Regions from separate parts of the Streptomyces griseus subsp. griseus genome, predicted to be linked through region 1. Evidence: riboswitches for the same ligand, from Rfam matches in the RefSeq annotation. Region 1 holds a riboswitch; each other region holds the start of a gene.

The links. Region 1 has a riboswitch for cyclic di-AMP ahead of D6270_RS26210 (M23 family metallopeptidase). Riboswitches for the same ligand answer to the same signal wherever they lie in the genome.
Region 2: another riboswitch for cyclic di-AMP. It lies ahead of D6270_RS30025 (M23 family metallopeptidase); the one in region 1 lies ahead of D6270_RS26210 (M23 family metallopeptidase).
Region 3: another riboswitch for cyclic di-AMP. It lies ahead of D6270_RS12640 (transglycosylase family protein); the one in region 1 lies ahead of D6270_RS26210 (M23 family metallopeptidase).

The regions. Positions count from the first base shown of each region.
Region 1 is NZ_CP032543.1:5,801,566-5,804,791, reverse strand. Features, by position in the region: gene D6270_RS26215 (GntR family transcriptional regulator) at 1-504, opposite strand, end outside; gene D6270_RS26210 (M23 family metallopeptidase) at 728-1,543, opposite strand; cyclic di-AMP (ydaO/yuaA leader) riboswitch at 1,557-1,723, opposite strand; gene D6270_RS26205 (M16 family metallopeptidase) at 1,947-3,226, opposite strand, start outside.
Region 2 is NZ_CP032543.1:6,697,937-6,701,162, reverse strand. Features, by position in the region: gene D6270_RS30035 (STM4011 family radical SAM protein) at 1-475, shown strand, start outside; gene D6270_RS30030 (SGNH/GDSL hydrolase family protein) at 479-1,306, opposite strand; gene D6270_RS30025 (M23 family metallopeptidase) at 1,469-2,452, opposite strand; cyclic di-AMP (ydaO/yuaA leader) riboswitch at 2,456-2,616, opposite strand; gene D6270_RS30020 (tyrosine-protein phosphatase) at 3,028-3,226, shown strand, end outside.
Region 3 is NZ_CP032543.1:2,779,592-2,782,817, reverse strand. Features, by position in the region: partial or broken gene D6270_RS33805 (transglycosylase family protein) at 1-994, shown strand, start outside; cyclic di-AMP (ydaO/yuaA leader) riboswitch at 1,285-1,482, shown strand; gene D6270_RS12640 (transglycosylase family protein) at 1,488-2,204, shown strand; gene eno (phosphopyruvate hydratase) at 2,552-3,226, shown strand, end outside.

The DNA of each region.
Region 1 (3,226 bases):
GTCGACCGGGCGGGCCGGCTGCTCCACGGCGTACATCCAGGCGACCTTGTGTCTGAGCTGGGTGAGCAGGGCGATGAGGCCGGGGCTGCCGGAGGCCTGGGCCAGGGTCTCGTGGAACCAGCCGCCCAGCGACCGCAGATCCTCCCCCTCGCCCCGCCGGGCCCGCTCCTGGCCCAGCCTGACCAGCCCGCGGAGCACCTTGAGGTGGGCCTCCGTACGGCGCTGGGCGGCCCGGGCGGCGCCGAGCGGCTCCAGGAGCATCCGCACCTCCAGCAGGTCGGCGGCCTCCTGCTCGGTGGGCTCGGCGACACAGGCCCCGGCGTGCCTGCGGGTGACGACGAAGCCCTCGGACTCCAGGGTGCGCAGCGCCTCGCGCACCGGGACGCGGGAGACGCCGTACCGCCGTGCCAGCAGCTCCTCGGTGAGGCGGCTGCCGCGCTCGTAGACACCGGAGACGATGTCGTCACGGATCGCCGTGCATACCGAATGCGCGGGAATGCGCATGTCCGAACCTCCGCCTTAATCCCCGCGAAACGCGGCCGGCCGACGCCTGTTCCGTGACTCTATTGCAATCTGCCGGAATTTCCGATGGCAGGCCGGAATTGATGGATATCTTCTGGCCAGGGGCGGGGAGTGGCGGGGCGCCGTACGAGGCTTTCCCGGCGCATGCCGAAGGCCCCGGTGGGAAACCGGGGCCTTCGTCGGTCAGGGGTCGCGCGCGGTGAGGTCAGACGTTCACGCCGTGCGAGCGCAGGTAGGCGACCGGGTCCATGTCCGAGCCGTACTCCGGGGTGGTCCGGGCCTCGAAGTGGAGGTGCGGGCCGGTGGAGTTGCCGGTGGAGCCGGAGACGCCGATCTGCTGGCCGGAGGTGACGCTCTGGCCGACGGAGACGCCGATCGAGGAGAGGTGGCCGTACTGGGTGTACGTGCCGTCCGTCATCCGGAGCACGATGTTGTTGCCGTACGCGCCGCCCCAGCCGGCCTCGACGACCGTACCGGCGCCGACCGCGACGACGGAGCTGCCGGAGGCGGCGCGGAAGTCCACGCCGGAGTGGCTGCCGGAGGACCAGAGGGCGCCGCCGGACTTGTAGCCGGTGGTGACGTACGAGCCGGCGACCGGGAGGTGGAAGGCGTTGAGGCGGGCGCGCTCGGCGGCGCGGGCGGCCCGGGCCTTCTCCTCGCGGACCTCCTGGGCGCGGGCCTCGGCCTTGCGCCGGGCCTCCGCCTTCGCCTTGGCCTTCGCCGCCTTGGCCTTGGCTTCCGCGGCCGCCTTGGCCTTCGCCTCGGCGACGGCCTGGGCCTGCTGGTGCTGCGCCTGGGCCTGGGCGTCGATCTGCTCGGCGAGTGTGGCGTCGAGGGCGATGGCCTGGGTGAGTCCGGTCTCGGCGGCCTTGGGGGCCTCGGAGTCGGCTGCGGCTGCCGGGGAGGCCAGGGAGCCGAGGACGCCGGTGGTGGCCAGGGCCGCGACGCCGGCGACCTGGGCGCTGCGGCGCGTCAGGCGGCTCGGGGCACGGTGCTTCCCGGTGGCACGGGTGAACGCCATGGAGGGGCTGATCCTTTCCTTCCTTCTCGCCTACCGGGTTAGCTGACGGGTTCGGAGCAGGAAGGTCTCCTACGGAGCTCCGTGCCGGGTCACGGCACGGGGATCCGATTCACCCCAGGGACTGCGTGGGTCCCCGGCTCCCCAGGCTCGCGCCTGACGGGGACTCGGCGATGGCTGCCCGGCGCCGCGGGTGCGGCATACGGGTGACGGACAGCCGGGCCGACGCTAGACAAGGCGACTTCCCATCACCAAACGGGCAGGGGGATTTGTCGCGCATCCCACAGGACATAGAGCAGCCGAAACCAATAAGAGGCATGAAAAGCCCTTAACGGACAAAAAGGAGGACCCCAGCGGCTGACGCTCCGCCGGGGTCCTCTCAGTGCTGGTGTGTGCCGACGCGGCGTCAGCCGCTGACGACGGTCACCTCTCCGATGCCGAGCGCCTTCACCGGCTCCGCGATCTGTGCCGCGTCGCCCACGAGGACCGTGACCAGCCGGTCCACCGGGAAGGCGTTGACCACGGCCGCGGTCGCCTCCACGGTGCCCGTCTCGGCGAGGCGGGCGTACAGCTGGGCCTGGTAGTCGTCGGGGAGGTGCTGCTCCACCTGGTCGGCCAGGGTGCTGGCGACCGAGGCGGCCGTCTCGAACTTCAGCGGGGCGACGCCCACCAGGTTCTGCACGGCCGTCTCACGCTCGGCGTCGGTCAGCCCCTCGGCCGCCAGCGTCCGCAGGACCTTCCAGAGGTCCTCCAGCGCCGGTCCGGTGGACTCGGTGTCCACCGAGCCGCTGATCGCGAGCATCGCCGCGCCGCCCGAGTCGGGGCCGGTGGAGCGCAGGACCTGGGCGAAGGCGCGGACGCCGTAGGTGTAGCCCTTCTCCTCGCGCAGCACCCGGTCGAGACGGGAGGTGAGCGTGCCGCCCAGGCAGTAGCTGCCGAGGACCTGGGCCGGCCACACGCGCTCGTGCCGGTCGGCGCCGATGCGGCCGATCAGCAGCTGGGTCTGGACCGCGCCGGGGCGGTCCACGATGACCACGCGGCCGGTGTCGTCGGCGGTGATCGGCGGGACCGGGCGGGCCTGGGCCGTGTTGCCCGACCAGTCGCCGAGGGTGTCGGCGAGCAGGGCGTCCAGGTCGATGCCGGTCAGGTCGCCGACGATGACCGCCGTCGCGGTGGCCGGGCGGACGTGGGCGTCGAAGAAGGCGCGTACGGCGGCGGCGTCGATCCGCCGCACGGTCTCCTCGGTGCCGAGCCGCGGGCGGGACATCCGGGCGGTGGCCGGGAAGAGCTCCTTGGAGAGCTGCTTGGCGGCGCGCCGGGACGGGTTGGCCTGCTCGTGCGGGATCTCGTCGAGGCGGTTGCCGACGAGCCGCTCGATCTCGCTCTCGGCGAAGGCCGGGGCGCGCAGGGCCTCGGCGACCAGGCCGAGCGCCTTGCCCAGCCGGGAGGCCGGGACCTCCAGGGAGACCCGGACGCCGGGGTGGTCGGCGTGCGCGTCCAGAGTGGCGCCGCACCGCTCCAGCTCGGCGGCGAACTCCTCGGCGGTGTGCTTGTCGGTGCCCTCGGAGAGCGCGCGCGACATGATCGTGGCCACGCCGTCCAGACCCTCGGGCTCGGCGTCCAGCGGCGCGTCCAGGAAGATCTCCACGGCCACGACCTGCTGGCCGGGGCGGTGGCAGCGCAGCA
Region 2 (3,226 bases), 900 kb from region 1:
CCTCGACGAGGCGCGGCGGCTGCGCGCCGCACTGCCCGCCGAGGTCTACCTCTGGGTGAACGCCGCCGAGGGGCATACGTACACCGACGCGGAGGCCGAGCGGTGGACGGAGCTGGACCCGCTCTTCCCGTACAGCAGGCATCCGCACCGCTCGGCGGGGCTGCCCTGCCGGACGGGCGAATCGGTGATCTCGGTGGACGGTGAGGGCACGGTGCGCCGCTGCCACTTCGTCAAGGCGGAGCTGGGCAACCTCTACGACGGCAGCTACCGCGCGGCGCTGCGCCCCCGGGCCTGTCCGCTCGCCGTGTGCGACTGTCACATCGGCTATGTGCACCTGGAGACACTGCCGCTGTACGACGTGTTCGCGGGCGGCGTCCTGGAGCGGATACCCGCCGGGGCCGGCGCGGGCAAGCCGCCGACCGGGCCCCTCCCCACGGGCCCGCTCCGGCGTGCGCTTCCCCTGCTGGAGCCCTGACCGCTACAGCGGCAGCAGGTCCGGCCGCTTCGCCTCGACATGGTCGCCGGACGATTCGCCGCGAAGCCGCCGGCCGATCCACGGCACCAGGTACTCCCGGGCCCACTGGATGTTGTCGCGCCGCTCGTCGAAGGGGCGGCGCTGGGCCTGCGGCGGCCAGGGCTGGTCCGGGTCTGCGGGCACCTCGTGGCCGAGGACCTGGGCGGCGCGCAGCGCGACACGGGTGTGGCCCTCGGGCGAGAGATGGAGCCGGTCGGCGTCCCAGGCGCGCCGGTCCTGGACCGAGCGCAGCGACCACAGGTCGAGTACGGGGCACTGGTAGCGGTCGGCGATGGCCCTCAGGTGGACGTTGTACGTGGCGATCTTGCCGCGCATATGGCGCAGGACCGGGACGCCCCGGGTGTCGAAGCCGGTGGTGACCATGACGGTGCCGACCGCGTTCGTGAGGTCCGCGACGGCCCGCTCGAAACGCTCGGCGAGGTCGTCGGGGTCGGTGCCGGGCCGGATGATGTCGTTGCCGCCCGCACAGAAGCTGACCAGGTCGGGGGCCAGCTCCTTGGCGCGCGGGATCTGCTCCTCGACGATCTGGTCGAGGAGGCGTCCGCGTACGGCGAGATTGGCGTAACGGAAATTCCCGTGCCGGGTCTCGTCCGGGTTCGTCGCCGCGTCGGTCGCCGGGAGCCGGTCGGCGAGCAGAACCGCGAACCGGTCCGCCCAGCCGACGAAGGTGCCGTCGGGGCCGGGGTCTCCGACGCCTTCGGTGAAACTGTCCCCGATCGCCGCGTACGACCCGATGATGTTCTGCTGCTGGGTTCTCGAATCGTCTGCCACAAGCACATATCCTGCACCGTTCAATGTGACCTACGCGACCGTAATATAGGGTTGACGGGTGGTGAGATAGACCACCCGGTCAGTTTTTGGTAAACCCGGAATAAGCGGAGGGGCGGTGCGCCGCAGCGCACCGCCCCTCGATCACTCCTTGGCGCCCTCGGGTCAGAGGGACACGCCGTGCTGCCGCAGGTAGGCGACCGGGTCGACGTCCGAGCCGTAGCCCGGGCCGGTGCGGACCTCGAAGTGGAGGTGCGGTCCGGTGGAGTTGCCGGTGGAGCCGGAGAGGCCGATCTGCTGGCCGCCGGTGACGGTCTGGCCGGCGGAGACGCTCAGCGAGGACTGGTGGGCGTACTGGGAGTACATGCCGTCCTCGTGCTTGATGACGACCTCGTTGCCGTACGAGCCACTCCAGCCGGCCGAGACGACGGTGCCCGGGCCGATGGCCTTGACGGGGGTGCCGGAGGCGGCCTGGAAGTCAGAGCCGGTGTGGTAGCCGCTGGACCAGCTGGAGCCGGAAGCGCGGTACTGGGTGGTGACGTTGGCGTTGGCCAGCGGGGCGGTCCAGCCGGAGCCGGTGGACTGCGAGGAGCCGGTCCGGGCGGAGGTGCCGGACCGGGCTGCGGCGTCGGACTCGTCGGCCGAGATGGTGTCACCCTTGGGGGCCGGCTCGGCCTTCTTCGGGGCGGCCTTCGGGGCTGCCTTCGGGGCTGCCTTGGGCGCCGGGGCGGCCTTCTCGGCCTGCGAAGGCGCGGCGGAGCCGGGCGCCTTGGCGCCGAGGGTCAGCTTCATGCCCGGGAAGATCAGGCTGGGGTTCCCGCCGACGGTGGAGCGGTTGTCCTGGTAGAGCTTCTGCCAGCCGCCCTTGACCTGGTGCTCTGCCGCGATCTTGGCGAGGTAGTCGCCGGAGACGACGGAGTACGTCTTCGGGGCGGCCTTCTTCGCCGTGGTGGGCGCGGACTGCGGTGCGGCCTGCTGGGCGCTCTGCACGGCGGCGGGCTTGACTGCGGGGGCCGCCTTCTCCGCGGCGTGGGCGCCGGTGGCGCCGATCAGCGGGAGGGCGAGTACGGCGCCGCCGGTGCCCGCGGCGAGGACGCCGCGGTGGATCGGGCCGGACTTGGGACGACGGTGCTTACCCTTTGCGGGCATGGGGAATTTCCTCTCCGGCGCCTGCGAGGTGAGCTGTCGGGTTCGGGCTGGAGATGCCCGGTCGCCGGGTGGCGACTTCACCCCGAGCCGGTCCGGATCGCTCCGGGCCGGCGGCTTACCTGGTTCCCCCGCTCCTGCCACACGTGAGTGGGTGGGTGCGAATTCCGGTCGGCGGCAGGATTAGGCGGTCCGTCCGGATTGACGGTGACCGTAAACGAGTCAGGACGACAGGAACAAGCCGTCGGTTGCACGCCGGAAACATCGATTCCATTTCGCTTCGGATTTCCCGTCACACTCCGTGGATTACGGATCTTGGCTTTCCGTACGGATCCCGGAAAAACGCCCGGGCACCGCAGCCACGGTCCGTCACGGATATGATCCCGCTCACCTGCGAAATCTCATCTCCCCCATTATCGGGGCATGTTCTACGAAATACATCAATACGGACATGGGGTGGGCGCCAAACCTGACGCACCGTCAGCAGTTCGCCGATTTCACCGTGCACCGATGTCGTATCGTCGCAGGAGCGCCCTCGCCGGAGAGCCGCGCCGACGCCAGAGATTCCAGGAGCCACCGTGACGCAGCAGGTGCCGCAGGTCCCGCCGACCGAGACCGCACTGACCGGAGTCCGCAACTTCCGCGACGTGGGCGGGCTCCCCACCACGGACGGGCGGCGCACGGCCTTCGGCAGGCTCTACCGCAGCGGCCACCTGGCGCACGCCACCGCCGAGGACGCGCTCTTCCTCGGCGGGCTCGGGCTGCACACCGTCTTCG
Region 3 (3,226 bases), 3.0 Mb from region 1:
GCTCCGCGAACGGCAGACACCGCCGCCCTCGTCAGGCACCCGCCATCGTCGTCGCCGCGGGCGTGACCGGCTCGGCCATCGCCATCCCGCTCCTCGGCGCGGCAGGCGCACACGCGGCCGACGCCACCACCTGGGACCGGGTCGCGGAGTGCGAGAGCGGCGGCATGTGGAGTGCCGACCTCGGCAACGGCTACTACGGCGGGCTCCAGTTCTCGCAGGAGACATGGTCGGCGTACGGCGGTACCGCCTTCGCCGAGCGGGCCGACCTCGCCAGCCGTGCCCAGCAGATATCCGTCGCCGAGAAGGTCCTGGACGACAAGGGCCCGCAGGCCTGGCCGAGCTGCGCGGTGATCTCCGGCCTGGCGGTGGACGGCAGCCTCCCCGGTGTCGACCCCGGTACCACGCCCTCCGCCGACCCCACCGAGGACCCGACGACCGCCCCGGCGGACGAAGCGGATGAAAAGGGCGAGAGCGGCACTTCCGACAAGGCGGGCAAGGGCGAGAAGGGGGGCGGCGACGCCCTCGACCCCTCGGCGAAGCCTTCCGCGAAGCCCTCCACCGGGAAGGCCGGGGAGACCGGCAAGACCGGCGGGACCGGAAACGTCGAGTCCCCCGACGCCTCGCAGCCCTCCCAGGGCGCCGACCGCACCGGCGGCAAGCACCGGGGCGCCCCGGCCCCCGAGGAGACCGGCGCGGTGGACCAGGGGACGGCCCCCGCGAGTCCGGCCGGCACGCCTCGCGGGGCGAGGGTGACGCACGGGACGGCGGCGCGGTCGCCGACGGCGGCTACACCGTGCAGCCCGGGGACAACCTCTGGGCGATTGCTGACGCACAGAAACTTCCCCAGGGCTGGACCGGTCTGTACGAGGCCAACAAGGATCTCCTGGGCTCCGACCCGGACCTGATCCTGCCCGGGCAGAGCCTGGATCTGGGGCTGGACCAGGCCGGTCAGGCGGGTGCCGAGCAGGGCGCCGAGGTGCCTGCCGCCAACTGATCGAATTCGGGAAAACACCCCAAAATCGCGGGTAGTTCAGAGGCCTATGTCCACTTATGCGTAAGTGAGACATGGGTCTCTTTGCTTCAACTGGCGTGTTGCGTCCGCCCGCTCGGCGCAGATCCCCTCCGACCTGCGGAAACGGTCCATCAGGGTGGGCAAGTAAGCGCCGATTGGGCCATTATGTCCATCTTTGAATGTCGGGGTTGCCTGTGTTTACGGTCGGAACCGCTCGCACCGCGGGCCCCGTCGACCGTCACGCCGAATCCTGCCGTCGGTCGAAGGGAACAGACGCGTAAGCGCCGTAGGCAGGAGCGGGGGACCCAGGTAGGCCGCCGGGTCCGTACGGCCCCTTCGGAGGACAGCTCCTTCGAAGCCGGGGACGTACGGGAACGGCTTGGGGTGAAGTCGTGCGCAAGGTCGCGCGACCGGGCAACTCATCAGCCCGAACCCGACAGCTCACCTCGTAGGCGTCGGTGAGGAGATCCGTTCCATGCTGCTGAACAGCAAGGCCAAGCACCGCCGCCCCTCGAAGACCGTCCGTTTCGCCACCCTCGCGAGCATCACCGGTGCAGCCGTCGCCGTCCCGCTGATGGGCGCGACCAACGCTTCCGCCGCCTCCGTCTCGACCTGGGACGCCGTCGCCCAGTGCGAGTCCGGCGGCAACTGGTCCATCAACACCGGCAACGGCTACTACGGCGGACTGCAGTTCTCGCAGTCCAGCTGGGCCGCCGCCGGCGGTACGCAGTACGCCTCCCGCGCCGACCTGGCCTCCAAGGACCAGCAGATCGCCACCGCCGAGAAGCTCCTCGCCCTGCAGGGCCCGGGTGCCTGGGCGTGCGCCGGCGCCGGCGGCCTCACCAACGACGGTGTGGACCCGGGCGTGAACACCGGCTCCGGCCAGTCGCAGAGCAAGCCGCAGCAGGCGCAGCCCGAGCGCAAGGCCGAGCAGCCCACCACGCGCAGCGAGCAGCGCACCGCCCCGGCCGCCCCCAAGGCCGAGAGCTCCAAGAAGACCGTCACCACCCCGACCGGTGAGAAGGTCAAGAAGGGCGACGGCGAGTACAAGGTGAAGTCCGGCGACACCCTGAGCAAGATCGCTCAGAAGGAGGGTGTCAAGGGCGGCTGGAGCAAGCTCTTCAACCTCAACGACGACATCGTCGAGGACGCCGACCTGATCTTCCCGGGTCAGCAGCTCCACCTGAAGTAACAGCCGTCTCTCCTCCCCGGAGGGAGGGGGTCCGGCGGCACCCTCCCTCGCACGGCTCCCCGGCCCGGCGCGCTACTCCCCCCGTGCGCGTCGGGCCGGGGTCTTTCGGTGCGAGGGGCGCCGGCGGGCGGGCCGATCCGTTCACTTCTTGTCGGCAGCGCGCCGCCACTGCTTGTTACTACCCAGTAGATTTCTAGAGATTTGTCCCGTGATGCTGGTCCTTGGGTCCTTTTTCGTCCCAGGAGACGGGCGGTCGGCCGACTGACGCGGCCAGGCCGGTTAGGCTCGTGTCGCAAGGCCACAGTGACCCTGCACAACCAGCGTCATATCCCAGAAGGAGATGCCTCGTGCCGTCCATCGACGTCGTCGTAGCCAGGGAAATCCTCGACTCCCGGGGCAACCCCACGGTCGAGGTCGAGGTCGGCCTCGACGACGGCAGCACGGGCCGTGCTGCCGTTCCGTCCGGCGCCTCCACCGGTGCGTTCGAGGCCATCGAGCTTCGCGACGGTGACCCCAACCGCTACATGGGCAAGGGTGTCGAGAAGGCCGTCCTCGCCGTCATCGAGCAGATCGGCCCGGAGCTCGTCGGGTACGACGCCACCGAGCAGCGCCTCATCGACCAGGCGATGTTCGACCTGGACGCCACCGAGAACAAGGCCTCGCTCGGCGCGAACGCCATCCTCGGTGTCTCGCTCGCCGTCGCGCACGCCGCCTCCGAGGCGTCCGACCTGCCGCTCTTCCGCTACCTCGGCGGCCCGAACGCGCACCTGCTGCCCGTTCCGATGATGAACATCCTGAACGGCGGCTCGCACGCCGACTCCAACGTGGACATCCAGGAGTTCATGATCGCGCCGATCGGCGCGGAGTCCTTCTCCGAGGCCCTGCGCTGGGGCGCGGAGGTCTACCACACGCTGAAGAAGGTCCTCAAGACCAAGGGCCTGTCCACCGGCCTCGGCGACGAGGGCGGCTTCGCCCCGAACCTGGAGTCCAACCGCGCCGCCCTGGACCTCATCGTCGAGGCT